4 regions of the Synechococcus sp. CCAP 1479/9 genome follow, and region 3 is predicted to be linked to each of the others. Evidence: predicted binding sites of a transcription regulator. Region 3 holds the regulator's gene; each other region holds the start of a gene.

Region 1 (4,156 bases), on a different contig from region 3:
TTGGCTTGAATGCCGATTGCACCACGTAGGTGACGTAGGCCCCCAGCATCATGAATTCGCCATGGGCGAGGTTGATGACACCCATCAATCCGAACACGATGGCCAGACCTGTGGCTGCGAGCAGCAGCACAGATCCGATGCTGAGGCCATCGAGGATCTGAGAAAAGAATAGTTCCAACGGAATCCAGGTTGAACGTTAGATCCAGCGTTGCCGTAGCGGCGCTGGACCGGGTCGAACGGGGGGGTGTGGCGGATCGGAAAGGGGTGGTTCCCGGAGGAACCACCCGCTGTTCATTCCCTCACGGATGGCTCCGTGATCACATCTTGAACTTGCCGGCGTCAGGACGATCCTGGGTCCAGTCGCAGGTGAAGCCCTTGGTCTCAGGAACGAACTGGTTCCAGGGCAGCGGCGGGATGGCCTTGACGCTGTCGTACAGGATCTTGAACTGGCCGGTGGGCTCCGCCTCGCCGATGAGCACCCGCTCGGAGGTGTGGTGGTTGGGGAACATCTTGATTTCGCCCTGGGGTGCGGCGAAGGTGATCCCGATCATGTCCTTGCGGACCTTGTCGAGGTCTTCGAAGGTTCCCGCCTTCTCGACGGCGTTCTTCCAGAGGTACACCATGTTGTAGGCGGATTCCGCCGGGTCACCCGTGACGCGGTCGGCGCCGTACATCGCCTGGAAGTCGGCGGTGAACTTCTTGGAGGCCGGGGTGTCCAGGCTCATGAAGAAGTTCCACGCGGCGTAGGTGCCGGTGGTGTACTCGGGACCGATCTGGCGGATCTCCTCCTCGGCGATGGAGAAGGACATGATCGGGTACTTGGCCGGATCAATGCCCGAGGCCTTGAACTGCTTGAACAGGGCGACGTTGGAGTCACCGTTCAGGGTGTTGATGATGATCCCGCCATCGGGGAAGGCCTTCTTGATCTTGGCGATGATCGGAGCCACCTCGGTGTTGCCGAGGGGGATGTAGTCCTCGCCGACGGTCTCACCGCCAAGGGCCTTCATCTGCTCCTTGATGATCGTGTTCGCCGTGCGCGGATACACGTAATCGGAGCCGACCAGGTAGACCTTCTTGCCCAGCTTGTCGCCGAACTTGTCCATCAGCCACTGAACCGCGGGCTCAGCCTGCTGGTTCGGAACGGCGCCGGTGTAGAAGATGTTGCGCGAGCACTCCTGACCCTCGTACTGAATCGGGTAGAAGAGCATGTGGTTCTTCGACTCGAAGACCGGCAGCATCGCCTTGCGGCTGGCGGAGGTCCAGCCACCGAAGACGACGGCGACCTTGTCGGAGTCGATCAGTTTCTGGGCCTTCTCGGCGAAGGTGGGCCAGTCGGAGGCGCCATCCTCGGAGACGGCGACGATCTTGTAGGACTTGCCGCCGACCTTGACGCCGCCGGCGTCATTGATTTCCTTGATCGCCATCTCCTCGACTTCTTTCAAAGTCGTTTCGGAGATGGCCATGGTGCCACTGAGGGAGTGAAGGATACCGACCTTCACTTCACCATCAAAATTGCCGCCGGAACCGGACTCGCCCCCGCAGGAGACGAGGGTTACGCTCACAGCAGATGCGGCGATTGCAGCTGCCAGTCGCCTTGAAAGATGCAGAGACATTGAAGCCTGTTCAAGATGAATTGTAGTCGCCGTAACCGACGGCAAATGGAAAGGTAAGGAAGGACGTGGTTACCCCCGGTATCCAATGAGACAGAAAGCCGCCCAGGGCCCGCCGGAGTGAGGATTTGCACGTCGCAGACCTGTCGATATGTTGCATTACCTACGGTTTTTCTGATCAACGCCTGAAAGGCGAATACCAGAATCCTTGAACGCGCGCTCGACTCAGGCGGCCGCCTGTTCAGGCAGCTGCCGCAGCAGGAAGCTTTCGACCCGATCGAGGCCCTCGCCGCTGCGCAGATTCGTGAAACACCAGGGCCGGCCGCCGCGCATCCGCTCGGTGTCGGCCTCCATCACCGCCAGGCTGGCCCCCACCATGGGGGCCAGGTCGATCTTGTTGATCACCAGCAGGTCGGAGCGGGTGATGCCGGGCCCCCCCTTGCGGGGGATCTTGTCGCCGGCGGCCACGTCGATCACATAGATGCACAGATCCACCAGCTCCGGGCTGAAGCTGGCCGCCAGGTTGTCGCCGCCGCTCTCCACCAGCACCAGGTCCAGGTCCGGGAAGGCCTCCTCCAGCTCCTGCACCGCCGCCCGGTTGATCGAGCAGTCCTCCCGGATGGCGGTGTGGGGGCAGCCGCCGGTCTCCACGCCCCGGATCCGTTCGGGGGCCAGGGAGCCGGCGCGGGTGAGGAACTGGGCGTCCTCCTGGGTGTAGATGTCGTTGGTGACCACTGCCAGCTGCAGCCGCTCCCGCAGCCGGCGGCAGAGGGCGTCGACCAGGGCCGTCTTGCCCGATCCCACCGGCCCGGCCACGCCGACTCTCAGTTTGCTGCCCATCGCCCCGATCCAGGATGGGTGCCATCCTGACGCCAGCGCCGAGGGCTGCGGTGAGTGACGGACCGATCCCGACGCTGAGCCGTCGCTTCGAGCGGCTGGATGGGCGCCTGGTCGCCACCGTGGTGGGCACGGGGGTGGTGGTCTGCCTCGGCTTCATCGAGCTGCTGCGCAGCCCCCTGCAGCAGCTCTCCAGGCTCACGATCGAACTGCTGGCGGTGCGGGCCCTGCTGTTCCTGGCCCCGCTGCTGGTCAGCCTGCTGCTGCTGCTCCGGGATGGTCCGCTGCTGCTCGGCGACCGGCGCCCCCCCGGCTCCTGGGGGCCCGAGCTGCTGGCCAGCGGGCTGCTGAGCGTCGTGCTGCTGCTCTACTTCATGGCGGCGGTGATCATCACCGCCAGCCTCACGCTCAACCAGGGGGATGTGGCGGGGGAGGTGGGCTTCCTGATCGGCCAGCTGGAGCCTGCCCGCTTCGCGGCCGCATTGGTCAGGGCGGGCGCCTATGGCGGGATCTGCGCCGCCATCTGCCTGCACCAGGCCCGGCGCGGCTCCTGCGACGCTGCGGGGATGGCGTCCCGCATGGCCCGGTCGCTGCGGCTCGGCATCGGGGTGATGGTCTGCCTCGATCTGCTCTGGACGATTGCCGTCGATCCCCTGCGCATGGGAGGAAACTGACCGTGTCCAGCACCGCCCAGCCGCGGCGCCCCGGCGCCCAGAGTCTGGTCTTCCTGGCGGGAGCGGTGGCCCTGCTGGGGGTGTTCGTGCTGGGGATCGCCCGCGCCGGCAACTGGCTCGCCCCCAGCGTCCGCCTGCAGTTCCGCACCCTCGACGCCGCCGGCCTGCAGACGGGCATGGCGGTGAAGATCTCGGGATTCGCCGTTGGCCAGGTGCGTCGGATCGTGCTGCAGCCCGACGCCCAGGTGCTGGTGGAACTGGAGCTGCGGGACCCCTACCGCTCCATGGTGGGCCGCCGCAGCCGGGCGGAACTGGCCCAGCTGGGGCTCCTGGGCGACAGCTACATCGCCATCACGCCCGACCCGGCGGCGATCGGCCAGCCCCCGATCGGTGATGGCGAGACGCTCGTGTTCACCAGCCGCCCCGACATCGACGACCTGCTCACCGAGGTGGCCAGCAGCCGCATCCCCCTGCAGCGGGCCGTCAGCAGCGGGCTGAGCCTGGCGGAGACCCGCCTGCCCCGCAGCCTCGACGAGCTCGATCGCACCCTGGTCGCCAGCCGCCGTCTGGCGACGCGCCTGGAGGCCGACACCCGTCGCAGCAGCAGCGAGCTCAACCGCACCCTGGGGGCCACCCGCGCCCTGGCCGAGCGGCTGGAGGACCGCGCCGACGGCACCGCCGCTGACCTGTCCGCCCTGATCCGGCGCCTGGAGAGCACCGAAACCCAGACGCGGCCGCTGCTGCTCCAGACCCTCCGCGAGCTTTCCACCATGGCCACCGCCACCAACCGCCTGGTGAAGACGCTCAACGAGAGCTGGGTGATCGAACTGATCGAGCGGACCGGGGCCGGGGAGCCCCGCGGTGAACGCGGCCGCTGATCGCCGGGATGGCCGCCGGCGGCGTCACCCCTCGACCCGGTCGGCCTGACGCAGCAGCTCCGGCGGGAACGTCACCCCGATGGCCCCGGCCGTGCGGCGATTCAGCAGCAGCAGCTTCCGGGTCACCGGCTCGAAGGCCATCGTGGCGGGCGAGCGG
Region 2 (4,156 bases), on a different contig from region 3:
ACGTGATCAAGGAATTCCTCACCGTCTGAGGAGTCCTGCCAACAGCCAGTCCCGGGTCGATGCCACCAGCGGTGGCGCGACCCGGGACTTTTGCTTGGTATCGCGTTTGGCTTGGTATCGCGCTCAGCAGCCGCGATTGAGCATCCAGGGGCGGGTGCCGCTCTCCTTGAGCCGTGGCTTGCCGGTGGCTTCCTTGGTTTCCTTGCGAACCAGGCGGGGTTCGGATTGTTCCTGCTTCAGTCGAAAGGGGCCGCTGAGTGACATGACCGGCGTGAACACCCGGATGCCTTCGGCGGTGCAGGTGGGGCAGTTGGTTTCCTTGTGGCGCTCATCGATGCTGCGCCAGACCTCATAGTTATCGCAGCCGTTGCTGCAGCTGTATTCGTAGACAGGCATCGCAGGACGAGGGGGGAAAGGGAGATGGCCGCCAGGAGCAGTGGCAGGCCAGAACAGTGGCGGACAAGAACAGGGGCAGACAAGAAAAAGGGGCCTGGTGCCCAGGCCCCTCCCGCCAGCCGGTCGATCAGCAGGGAAGAATGTCCTTATCGAAGATCGAGGTGGGGATGGCGAGGGTGCAGCAGGCGTTCGGGATGTCGACAATGCCGCTGATCCTGCCCTCCACCGGCGCACAGCTCAGCAGCAGGTAGGCCTGCTCGCCGGTGTAGCCGAACTTCTTGAGGTACTCGATGGCGTTGAGGCAGGCACGCCGGTAGGCGATGTGGACGTCCATGTAGTACTGCTTGCCGTCGAATTCATCCACGGAGATGCCTTCGAACACCAGGTAGTCGGTGTAGTGGGGTTCCACCGGGCTGGTCTTGAACATGGGGTTGACCATCCCATACTTCGCCATGCCGCCCTTGATGATCTCGACGTGGAGGTCGAGATAGCCGGACATCTCGATAGCGCCACAGAAGGAGATCTCACCATCCCCCTGGGAGAAGTGGATGTCGCCCATCGAGAGCTTGGCCCCTTCGACATAGACCGGGAAGTAGATCCGGGTGCCCTTGGTGAGGTTCTTGATGTCGCAGTTGCCGCCGTGCTCCCGGGGGGGCACCGTGCGGGCCGCTTCGTTGGCCACCCGCTCGAACTCGCTGCCGGGGAGGGTGCCGAGGATGGCGCTGTTGGGATTGGGCAGGGCCGCCAGAACCGGCTCGCTGCCGGAGAGGCCGGCGCCGTAGGTGCGGCGGTCGGGGGCGGTTTTCACCAGCTCCGTCTCACGACGGTTCCACTCGTTGAGCAGCTCGTGGGAGGGGGCGCAGCCGATCAGGCCCGGATGGGTGATGCCGGCGAAACGAACACCGGGAATGTGGCGGGAGGAAGTGTAGATGCCTTCCAGATCCCAGATGGCCTTGGCCGCCTTGGGGTAATGATCGGTGAGGAAACCGCCACCGTTCTCCTTGGCGAAGATGCCCGTGAAGCCCCACTCATCCCCCTGCAGGGCACCGACATCAAGGATGTCCACCACCAGGATGTCGCCGGGCTGGGCGCCGTTGACCCAGATCGGGCCGCTGAGAACGTGAACGACCTCGAGATTCACATCCTCGATGTCCTTGGGGTCGTCGTTGTTCTTGATCTGGCCGTCGGTCCAGTCCTTGCATTCGATCCGGAACACGTCACCAGGATTCACCGAGGCCACGGCAGGGATTTCCGGATGCCAGCGGTTGTGCCCGGGCATGTCCTGCTGATCCATCGGCTTGGTGAGATCGACGGAGAAGAGTGTTTTGGGCATCGAGAAACCGAGGCGCAATTTCCCATCCATCCAAAAGGATGGCCTGCGGCCCGAAAGTGTCGATTGCTACCGGAAATTGGGGCCCAGGACGCGCCCTCGATGAATGAAATCAAGAATCATTATCAGGCCTGGCGCAGCGGTTGGCCGTCCCGATGCCGTCGGAGGATCAGGTGTCGTCGAAATCCCCTTTCCGGCAGAGATTGTCCTTCAACCGCGAGACCCAGACACTGGGATCCAGCTTGCCGATCTGCTCCGTGCGGCCATCAAAATGGAACAGGAACTGCCAGCGATTCTTGACCGGGAATGTTCGCTTGGCGTTGAGATCGCTGATCGGATCTCCGAAGATATTGTCATAGGTTTGCCAGCCTGGCTCTCCTTTGACGCTGCAGATCGCCGTAACTTCGTACATCTGACCCTTGCCATCGTCGCCCCCGGAGGTGACCTTCACGACACCCTTGTGCAGCCCATTGGCAATGCCCGGCTTGAACGCCCGCAACAGCTCCACCCGGTTTCCATCCACCTCGACGAGCAGGTCGCCCGGTTTGGCGTCCTGAACGGCCACCTCCTTGGGGGTGGCGCCGCAACCGGCCAGGGCGAGCCCCGTACCAGCGAGCAAGCCGGCCAGGAGTCCTGCCAGGTGCTTCCGGGACCCCAGGCCCCCCACAGCGTCGAACAACGTGATCGATCGATTCTGGGGCCAACCTATGACGACACCAGCAGCCGCTTCCAGAGGTCCAAGGCCCCGGCGGGCACGGGCAGGTCGGTGGTGCCGCAGCGCCGGATCGGGCGGCAGCCCAGGCTGTTGATCAGCAGGGCCGCCTCGCTCTCCAGCAGGTCCGCCACAGCCAGGCGCTCCTCCCGCACCAGTCCCAGGGCCAGGCCGCGGCCCCGCATCACCCCCGGCAGGCAGCCGCTCTCCACGGGCGGCGTGATCCAGTCGCCCCGCCGGCGCAGCAGCAGGTTGGCGCTGGAGCCGCAGCAGAGGTCGCCGCCGCTGCCGAGCAGCAGGGCGTCCTCAGCCCCGGCGGCCCGGGCCTCCCGCAGGGCCTGGATGGCGCCGGCGTAGGCGAAGGTCTTGCAGCGGTTGACCAGGCTGGCTGCGTTGCGCCGCTCCAACGCGCTGACGATCACCGTCACCGGGTTGGAGTTCGGGGTCCAGGGGCTCAGCTGCAACCAGAAGCGGGGGCGGCCCTGGGGTTCGGCCGGCCCCGGCAGGGCCAGGCCCCGGCCGGAGCCGCTGCCCCGGCTCCAGTTGAGCCGCAGGGCCCCGGTGCCGGAGAGGCCACTGCGGGCCACGGCCTCGGCCAGCAGCGGCCGCACCCGGTCGGCCCCGGGGGGTGGCGCCATGCCAAGGCGGGCGGCCGAGTCGCGCCAGCGCTCCAGGTGCTCCGCCAGCAGCCGGGGCTGCCCCGCCTCGATCAGCACCGTCTCGAACAGGCCATCGGCCAGCAGCAGGCCCCGGTCGTTCAGGGGCAGGCAGAGCCGCTCCGGATCGCCCCAGGTTCCCTGCGGCGTCGGCCCGTCGATCCAGGCGATGGCCGTGCCGGCCGGATGGCTGCCGCCCTCGCCGCTCATGCCAGGGCCTCCAGCAACGGTTCGATTTTCCAGCCCATCTCCCGGGCCTCCCCGGCCGGGTCGGAGTCGGCCACGATGCCGCCGCCGGCATGGAGCCGCAGGCGCCGGCCGTTCTGCAGCAGGGTGCGGATCAGGATGCTGCTGTCGAAGCCGCCGTCGGCGCCCAGGTGAAACAGGGAGCCGCAGTAGGGCCCCCGCGGCACCGGCTCCAGCTGGTTGAGACGCCGGCAGGCCCGCACCTTCGGGGCTCCGGTGATCGAGCCCCCCGGCCAGCAGGCCCGCAGCAGGTCGACCAGGCCGCGGCCGGCGGCGAGCCGGCCCATCACCACGGAGGTGAGGTGGTGCACGTGGGCGTAGCTCTCCAGCCCCAGCAGCTGGGGCACATGCACCGACCCCGGCACGCAGACCCGGCCCAGGTCGTTGCGCAGCAGGTCGACGATCATCACGTTCTCGGCCCGGTCCTTGGGGTCGCAGATCAGCTCGGCGGCGCTGGCGGCATCGGCGTCGGGGTCGAGCCGGCGGGGCCGGGTGCCCTTGATCGGCCGCGTCTCCACCTGGCCGTCGGGGTGCAGGCGCAGGAAGCGCTCCGGCGAGGCCGAGATCACCGCCTCCCCGCCGGCGACCGCCAGGCCGGCGAAGGGGGCCGGGCCGTTGCCCACAAGGCGGCGGTACAGCACCAGCGGGTCGGGCGGCTCTGGCCGCAGGCTCTCGCAGCAGGCGGTGAGGTTGGCCTGGAACAGATCACCGGCGGCGATCCACTCCCGCAGGATCCCCACCTGGGCGGCATAGGTGTCCGGGGGGGTGTGCCAGTGCCAGTCGTCCCGGGCGATGCCGGACCCATCGGCCGGGCGC
Region 3 (4,156 bases):
TTCGCGCCGATCCGCCGCCATCCTGAGAGCATCGACACCGTCCCGTGAGTCGCCTTCCCGCCACCACCGCTCAGCTGCGGGTGCTGCGCCAGAGCTTCAGCCCCTGCCTGCTGGAGGGGGAGATCAGCGCCGGCGGCTTCCAGTGGCGCTTCCGCTGGGCCTTCGACCGGGGGGAACTGCAGGTGGAGCCGTCCCTGGGGCGCGCCCTGATCCAGGATGCCCTGCTGCGCTTCCTGCTCAAGGCCGACTACCAGCTCGAACCTGGCGGCGACTACGTGTTCACGGTGCGGGCGTCGTTCTGAGCAGCTCCCGCCCCAGCCGCCGCTCCAGCAGCAGCTGGGCCACCACGTCGTCGTAGTCGCGGGGGGGCTGGCGCAGGCCCAGGGGCAGGAGCCGCCGCCAGCCCCGGGCGGGGAACAGCTCCCAGTAGCGGCGCCGCGCCGCCAGGGTGGTGCCCTGCTCATCCACCAGCTCCACCGGCAGCAGGGGCTCCAGACGCCGCCGCCAGGCGCCGCTGCCGGTGCCGTCGCCGATCACCACGGCGGCCAGGCCTTGGTGGCGGTGCCAGTGCTCCAGCCGCTCCCAGGCCGCCTCGGGGGGCAGCACCACGGCCTCGCGGATCTCGCGGCGCCCTGGGTCGGTGAGCACCAGCCCGCACTTGCTGCGGCCGGGATCGAGCCCCGCCAAAGGGCCGGTGGTCATGGCCGCACCGCCACCGTCATGGCCGCCCCGGCCGGGTGGCTCCGGCTCCGTCCTTGCGGGGCCAGCGCAGCTCCACGCTGATCGGGTCGGGGGTGTCGGCGTTCTGGGTGGCCACGGCCTCGAGGTTGGCGGTGACGCCGGCGGGGCGCTCGCTGAGGTCGCGGGCCAGGGCGTTGATGCCGGCGGCATCGAACTGGAGGCCGTTGGCCAGGGTGCCCTGGCGTTGGACCTTGGCGAAGGCGGCGGCCAGCAGCAGGTTGAGGCGGCTGCGGACGGCTTCGGGGTCGCGCACGTCGGGCTCCAGGGAGGTGCGGGAGAGGACCTCCCCCTGCTCCACCACCTGGCGGTTGGGGCGCAGGTCGGGGAAGGCGAGCACCTGGGCCTCGCCCCGCAGCACGTTGGCGGCCGAGCGGATGCTGACCACCCAGGTGCCGGGGGTGGCCAGCAGCGATTCCAGCCGGGTGATGTCGCTGCGGGGCACCAGCAGGATCTGGCGGTTGGGGGGCTGGCCGGGCAGCAGCAGCTGGAACGCCGCCCGGTTCGACTCCTGCAGCAGGGCGTCGATCACCTGCTTGGCCTGGTCGGGGCGCTGCAGCTGCACCTTGGCGGTGGCCAGGGGCTGGCCACTGGCGATCACCACGTCGCCGCGGCGCAGGGCGATGACGTTGGTCTCCAGGTCCTTGAGTTCCTTGGCGCCGGCGGCGATGCGGCGGCGGACGCTGGCCAGTTCGGCCTCGGTGCGGCGGATCTCGGCGTCCCGGCCCTGCACCTCCCGGCTGAGCCGGGCCCGCTCGGCCTCCAGCCGGACGCGCTCGGCCTGCAGGGGCTGCAGCTCACGGCGCAGGGTCTCGACGCGGCGCTCGGCGGCCAGCAGCTGGTCGCGGGCGCGGCGCTGGCTGGCCAGGGCCTGGTCACGGCGGCGTTCGGCCGTGATCAGATCGAGGCGGCTGCGCTCCAGTTCGCCCCGGGTGCGGGTCAGTTCCCCCTCGTTGCGCTTCAGGGCGGCGCGGCTGTCCCGCAGGCGGTCCTGGATCTGGTCGAGCTCGAAGAGCCCCACCCGCAGGCGCTCGCTCACCAGCAGCATCAGCGCCAGCGACACGGCACTGATCAGGCTGCCGGTGAGCACCGTGATCACCACGGCGGTCTTGCGGGGCCGCAGGTTGAACAGGCTGAGGCGCGCCTTGCCCACGCGGCTGCCGAGCCGGTCGCCCAGGGTGGAGAGCACTCCGCCGAGCACCAGAAGGGCCAGGATCAGCAGCCAACCCGACACCTTCTGCGCCTCGGCTTTGCGATGCACCAAGTATCCCTGTCGGTGGCCTCACGGCACCCCGCCGGGGTCGCCCGCTCAGCTGAACCGCTTGGCCAGAGCGATGGGGTCGAAGACGGTGATCTTCTTGCGGTCGATCTGGACCAAGCCATCGTTGCGCAGGTCGCCAAGGAGGCGGGTGATGGTGACGCGGGTGGAGCCGATCGCCTCGGCGATGGCCTGGTGGGAGAGGCGCAGGTCGATGGTGATCCCCTCGGCGCCGGGCACGCCGAAGTCGCGGCAGAGCACGAGCAGGAAGCTCACGAGCCGGGAGGACATGTCCCGGTGGGTGAGGGTCTCGATCATGGTCTCGGTCTGGAGGATGCGGGAGGAGAGGCCCTGCAGCAGCAGCAGGCCGACGCTGGCGTCCTGCTCGATGGCGCGCCGCACCGAGGTGGCCGGGGCGGTGACCATCTCCACCCGGGTGAAGGCGATCGCGTGATAGAAGCGGTCGGAGCGCTGGCCGGTGAGCAGGGAGAGCACCCCGAAGAGGCTGTTCTCGCGCAGCAGGGCCACGGTGATCTCCTCGCCCGATTCGTAGACGCGCGAGAGGCGCACGGCGCCGCGCCGCAGCAGGTAGACGCGCTCGGCCGGGTCGCCGGGGAAGAAGATCGTCTTGCCGCGCTCGATGGTCTCGACGCTGCTGCCGGCCAGGCCGCGGATCACGTCCAGCAGGGTGGTGGCCAGGGCGCCGGGGGCGCCCATGGGGGTCACGGAGCCGGGGGATCCGCTGGATGGGGTGCTGGGGTAGCGGCTGAAGCCACGCGTAGCGCCGACCATCAAGGCGTGGCGATTGGAGATGAACCTATGGATCGGCCTGGCCGATCCATGTAGCCAATGACACTCTTTAACCGGTCGTGGTGCCTGGCGCCACAGCCAGGGCCTGGCGCTGGGCCCCCTGCAGGGCCCGCAGCCCCGGTTCGGCCAGATCCAGCAGGGCGTCCAGGCGGGAGCGGGAGAAGGGGGCGCCCTCGGCGGTGCCCTGGATCTCCAGCAGCCGGCCCTGCTCGTCCATCACCACGTTGAGGTCGACCTCGGCGCGGGAATCCTCGGAATAGTCGAGATCCAGCAGGGCCACACCGTCCACCAGGCCCACCGACACGGCGGACACCTGCTGGCGCAGGGGCGAGGCGGCCAGCACGCCCTGGCGCTGGAGGCGCTCCAGGGCGGCGGCCAGGGCGATCCAGGCGCCGGTGATCGAGGCGGTGCGGGTGCCGGCGTCGGCCTGGAGCACGTCGCAGTCGACCAGCAGGGTGCGCTCGCCGAGGGCCTCCAGATCGAGGGCGGCCCGCAGGCTGCGGCCGATGAGGCGCTGGATCTCCTGGGTGCGGCCGGAGAGCTTCATCAGCTCGCGGCCCTGGCGGCTGGGGGTGGAGGCGGGCAGGAGGCGGTATTCGGCGCTGAGCCAGCCGCTGCCGGAGCCCTTGCGCCAGCGGGGCACCTCGGGATCGAGGCAGACGCTGCAGAGCACGCGGGTGCGGCCGGCGGCGAACAGCACCGAGCTGAGGGCGAAGCCCATCGGATCCCAGTCGACGGCCACCGGGCGCAGGGCGTCGGCGGGGCGGCCGTCGTTGCGGGGGGCGTCGGCGGGAGTGGTCACGCGGCCTTTGGCGGAGCCGGGCCAGCGTAGGCGGCGCCGGTGGTACGTCTGTTCCCAGCCACTACCGATGGTGTGCCGGGCTGGCGGGGGCCGCTACATTCGGGAGGTGAGCGGCTGGGCGATCCGTCCGGACCTTTCACACCAACGCTTCCGTGGGGTGTCCATGACCGCCAGCCTCGTCGACCCCGGCCACCCCCGGCGTACGGCCACCCCGGCGCGCACCGAGCCGCTGGCCCTGGTGCCGCCGCTAAGGCTGGTGAGCCAGCCGGAGGGGCTGCTGCAGATCCATACGGCGCCGTTCCGGGGCAGCTTCGCGGCGGTGTTCAGCCAGGCCCTGCGCAGCGCCGGGCTGGGCAGCCGGGTGCTGGTGAGCCAGTTCCTCAAGGGGGGCGTGGAGCAGGGGCCGGCGGGCAGCCTGCGGCTATGCGGCCGGCTGGAGTGGCTGCGGCCGGGCACGCCCCACTGCCTCGATGGGCCGCCGGGTTCCCAGGGGCCCGAGGGGGCCACGGCCGAGGAGGCGCTCGAAGCGGTGGCCGAGGTGTGGGAGG
Region 4 (4,156 bases), on a different contig from region 3:
TGGCCAGCGGCCTGATGGGCCGCCTCTACGGCCGCATCCCCGGGCAGCTGCCGCTGCTGGTGGCCGTCGTGGCCGTGGTCATGGGTCTCAACCTGCTGGGCCTGCTGCGGCTGCCGTTGCCGGCCGGGCCCGACCCCGAGCGCTGGCGGCGGCGGGTGCCGGCTCCGCTGGCCCCACTGGCGGCCGGCCTGGCCTTCGGCCTGGCCGCCACCCCCTGCACCACCCCGGTGCTGGCGGTGCTGCTGGCCTGGATGGCCCAGACCGGCCAGCCCCTGGTGGGCATGCTGCTGCTCACCAGCTTCGGTGCCGGCCAGGTGATGCCCCTGCTGCTGGCCGGCACGGTGGCCGCCTCCCTGCCCGGGCTGCTGCAGCTGCGCCGCCTGGGCCAGTGGGTGCCGCCGATCAGCGGCGTGGTGCTGCTCGCCAGCGGCGGCCTCACCCTGCTGTCGGTGCTGCCATGAGCGGCACGGCAGCCTCCGCCTGGCGCCCCCTGCAGCGTCTGGCCGCCTGGATCTCCGACCTGCGCCTGGCGATCGGCCTGCTGTTGGTCATCGCCATCGCCAGCGGCATCGGCACGGCCATTCCCCAGAAGGAGGAGGCCGCCTTCTACCACCAGCTCTACGACCCCCACCCCTGGCTGGGCCTGCTCGACGGCGACGGAGTGCTGCGCCTGCAGCTGGATCACGTCTATTCCAGTGGCTGGTTCCTGGCCCTGCTCGCCTGGCTGGGCCTGTCGCTGATCCTGTGCAGCTGGCGCCGCCAGTGGCCCGCCCTGCAGGCCTCCCTGCGCTGGATCGACTACCGCAGCCCCCGCCAGCTCAGCAAGCTGAGCGTGGCCGAAACCCTCGTCACCGCCGAGCCCGTCGCCGGCCTCGGGCGGCTGGAGGCCGAACTGCGCGGTTCGGGCTGGCAGATCCATCGCCAGGACGACCGCCTGGCGGCCCGCCGGGGGGTGCTCGGCCGGGTGGGTCCCCTGCTGGTCCATGCCGGCATGGTGGTGCTGATGGTGGGGGCGGCCTGGGGCGCCCTGGGGGGCCAGCGGCTGGAGCGCTTCCTGGCCCCGGGTCGGGAGCTGGAGCTGCTCGACAGCCGCGGCAGCACCCAGGTGACCCTGGCCCTCGACGACTTCCGCATCCAGCGGGATCCCGCCGGCCGCCCGGAGCAGTTCGCCTCCAGCCTGCGGCTGATCACCCCCGGCGATGCGGCCACCACCACCGAAGCCGCCATCAGCGTCAACCACCCCCTGCGCTACCGGGGCATGACGCTGTATCAGGCCGACTGGTCCCTGGCGACGATCAGCCTGCAGCTGGGCCGCAGCCCGGTGCTGGAGCTGCCCCTGCAGACCTTCCCCCAGCTGGGCGATCAGCTCTGGGGGCTGGTGCTGCCCACCCGCCCCGATGGCACCGAGCCAGTGCTCCTGAGCCTCACCAGCGAACAGGGGCCGGTGCAGGTGTTCGGCCCCGATGGCGTGGCCCTGGCCCAGCTGGTGCCAGGCGGCGAAGCCCAGGAGGTGAAGGGGCTGCCGATCCGGGTGGCGAGCGTGCTCCCCGCCAGCGGCATCCTGTTCAAACGGGACCCCGGCGTGCCGCTGGTGTACACCGGCTTCGCCATCGCCCTGTTGGGCGGTGGCCTGAGCCTGGTGGCCACCCGCCAGCTCTGGGCCATCGCTGATGGGCCCGGTGGCCGGCTGCACGTGGCGGGCCTCTGCAACCGCAACCTCACCGCCTTCGCCGCCGAGCTGCCGGCGCTGCTGCAGCGGCTGGAACCCCAGCCCTGACTCAGCAGGGCCGGCGCTCGCCGTGGCTGACCCGCACCACGGTGTGGACGTTGCCGCGGGGATTGAAATCGGCCTCCAGCTGCATCCAGAGGGGCTCGCAGGCGGCCACCAGGTCATCGAGGATCCGGTTGGCCGCCTCCTCGTGGGAGATGGAGCGGTTGCGGTAGCTGTTGACGTAGAGCTTGAGGGCCTTCAGTTCCAGCACCCGGGGGCCGGGCTGATACAGCAGCCGCAATACGGCGAAATCGGGATAGCCGGAGAAGGGGCAGGTGCAGGTGAACTCCGGCAGTTCGATGGACACCTCGTAGGGCCGGCCCACCCGGGGATTGGCGAAGCAGACCAGCTGGGCCTCGGCGATGGCCCGCTCCCCATACAGGGGGGTCACGGTCTGGGGCTGGTCGGCGACACCGGAAGCCATGGTCAGCAGGACGGGGAGACGGTTTTTGACCGTACAGGAGCTGGCCCATGGCGCGGAGCCCACGTCAAGGGCCCCGGCCGCCCGTCAGCGCCCCGGAGCTCGCGTAGCAACCGTTACGACGACCCCGGCAAGGCTCGGCGGTAATGGAGCCGTCCCCCCCTCAGGCGGGGACTCTGAGAGACTCCAACCGTCGCCTTCCTGACCGCAGCACAGCCATGAAGAAAATCGAGGCCATCATCCGCCCCTTCAAGCTCGAGGACGTGAAGATCGCCCTTGTCAATGCGGGCATCGTCGGCATGACCGTGAGCGAGGTGCGCGGATTCGGCCGGCAGAAGGGGCAGGTGGAGCGCTATCGCGGATCCGAATTCACGGTGGAATTCCTGCAGAAACTCAAGCTCGAGATCGTCGTCGACGACGACCGGGTGGCCACGGTGGTCCAGGCGGTGCAGGACGCGGCCCGCACCGGCGAGATCGGTGACGGCAAGATCTTCATCAGCACCGTGGATTCGGTGATCCGGATCCGCACCGGCGACCTCGACAGCGGCGCCATCTGAGCGCCAGCTTCCTGCTTCCCTGACCCTGGCCGTGGGCCCCTTAGGCCCCGGCCAGGGTCTGCTTCACCAGCGTCGCGATCCTTTCGGCCCAGTCCGTGCCGTCGGTGGCACGCTCGGCGACCTCCCCGGGCGGCACCAGCCAGAGCAGGTATTCGTGGTTGCCGGCGGGTCCGGTCAGGGGTGACGCCACCAGCCCCGCCGGGTGCCAGTCCAGCTCCCTGGCCGCCGTGATCACGGTGGCGATGGCGTCGGCATGGGCCGCCGGATCCCGCACCACGCCCCCCTTGCCCACCCGCTGGCGGCCCACCTCGAACTGGGGCTTGACCAGCAGCAGCGCCTCGCCCGCCCCCGTCAGCAGGCCCCGCAGGGCCGGCAGCACCCGGGTGAGGGAAATGAACGACACATCGGCCACGGCCAGGTCGGGCCATGGATCGCCTTCCCCGTAGAGCAGCTCCGGGGTGAGGTGGCGCAGGTTGGTGCGCTCCCGCAGCACCACCCGTTCATCCGTGCGCAGGCTCCAGGCCGTCTGGCCGTAGCCCACATCGATCCCATACACCCGCACGGCCCCGTGCTGCAGCAGGCAATCGGTGAAGCCGCCGGTGGAGATGCCGCCATCCAGGCACACCCGGCCTTCCACCTGGATCGGCAGGGCCGCCAGGGCCCCCTCCAGCTTCTCGCCCCCCCGGGAGACGAACCGGGGCGGCTGCTCCACCTCCAGCGGCAGGCTTTCGGCCACCTCGGTGCCGGGCTTGTCGAGCACGGCACCGCCGCCGCGCACCCGGCCGGCCCGGATCAGCTGCTGGGCCTGCTGGCGGCTGGCCACCAGACCCAGATCCACCAAGCGGCGATCGAGCCGCTGCTTACGGGCCATGCTGCTTTTCGGCCATGGGTCCTGCCGCTCCACCGGCATGTTGTCACCGAACAGCGATCCAAACCGAACAAAAACCGATGGGCAGACGGTTCGGCGCGGAACAGTCGCAGGATGGCTCCAGTCATTTCCCGGTTCCCTCCCATGGCTGGCCCTGGATCCACTGCTGCCCCGGGATCCAAGGCGGCTCCCGGGTCCAATGTTGTGGAACTGCTCCACCCCGGCAGCTTCGTGCGGCTGCGGGACCATCCGGAGGATCTGCCCCCGTTCCAGCTGATCCGCCGCCGCGGCACCCGCTGCTGGGTGCGCCAGCAGGCCTGGGGTTCGATGGTGCACCTGGAGCTGCCCTACCGCCGCCTCACCGCCGCCGCCTGAGCCGGTGGGGGCGGCTCGATAGGTTGGGGGATCGTTCACCACCGCCCGGCCCTTGATCGAGCGTTACACCCTGCCCGAAATGGGCCGCCTCTGGAGCGAGGAAGCGAAGTTCCAGAGCTGGCTCGAGGTGGAGATCGCCGCCACCGCCGCCAACGTGGAGCTGG

The links. Region 3 encodes NtcA, which controls nitrogen genes in cyanobacteria. Its sites were predicted from a motif close to GTANCNNNNGNTAC; they were not measured.
Region 1: the regulator NtcA is predicted to act here: its motif matches at 1,692-1,705, upstream of urtA (urea ABC transporter substrate-binding protein).
Region 2: the regulator NtcA is predicted to act here: its motif matches at 1,786-1,799, upstream of fmdA (formamidase).
Region 4: the regulator NtcA is predicted to act here: its motif matches at 2,299-2,312, upstream of KUG38_RS03090 (P-II family nitrogen regulator).

What each region holds. Positions count from the first base shown of each region.
Region 1 covers NZ_JAFKRK010000016.1:309,528-313,683, forward strand. The annotation lists gene KUG38_RS05825 (ABC transporter permease) at 1-178, opposite strand, end outside; gene urtA (urea ABC transporter substrate-binding protein) at 318-1,613, opposite strand; gene ureG (urease accessory protein UreG) at 1,836-2,450, opposite strand; gene KUG38_RS05840 (hypothetical protein) at 2,501-3,121, shown strand; gene KUG38_RS05845 (MlaD family protein) at 3,124-3,999, shown strand; gene KUG38_RS05850 (ABC transporter substrate-binding protein) at 4,024-4,156, opposite strand, start outside.
Region 2 covers NZ_JAFKRK010000016.1:301,680-305,835, reverse strand. The annotation lists gene urtE (urea ABC transporter ATP-binding subunit UrtE) at 1-29, shown strand, start outside; gene KUG38_RS05805 (FmdB family zinc ribbon protein) at 124-396, opposite strand; gene fmdA (formamidase) at 524-1,729, opposite strand; gene KUG38_RS05795 (hypothetical protein) at 1,896-2,405, opposite strand; gene KUG38_RS05790 (aminotransferase class IV) at 2,432-3,304, opposite strand; gene KUG38_RS05785 (anthranilate synthase component I family protein) at 3,301-4,156, opposite strand, start outside.
Region 3 covers NZ_JAFKRK010000021.1:106,985-111,140, forward strand. The annotation lists gene pth (aminoacyl-tRNA hydrolase) at 1-26, shown strand, start outside; gene KUG38_RS08015 (DUF3146 family protein) at 45-302, shown strand; gene KUG38_RS08020 (RuvC family protein) at 280-702, opposite strand; gene KUG38_RS08025 (DUF3084 family protein) at 719-1,972, opposite strand; gene ntcA (global nitrogen regulator NtcA) at 2,048-2,713, opposite strand; gene rph (ribonuclease PH) at 2,856-3,608, opposite strand; gene KUG38_RS08040 (cob(I)yrinic acid a,c-diamide adenosyltransferase) at 3,772-4,156, shown strand, end outside.
Region 4 covers NZ_JAFKRK010000008.1:37,555-41,710, reverse strand. The annotation lists gene KUG38_RS03105 (cytochrome c biogenesis CcdA family protein) at 1-461, shown strand, start outside; gene KUG38_RS03100 (cytochrome c biogenesis ResB family protein) at 458-1,777, shown strand; gene queF (preQ(1) synthase) at 1,779-2,195, opposite strand; gene KUG38_RS03090 (P-II family nitrogen regulator) at 2,411-2,749, shown strand; gene KUG38_RS03085 (TlyA family RNA methyltransferase) at 2,790-3,620, opposite strand; gene KUG38_RS03080 (hypothetical protein) at 3,822-3,992, shown strand; gene purB (adenylosuccinate lyase) at 4,045-4,156, shown strand, end outside.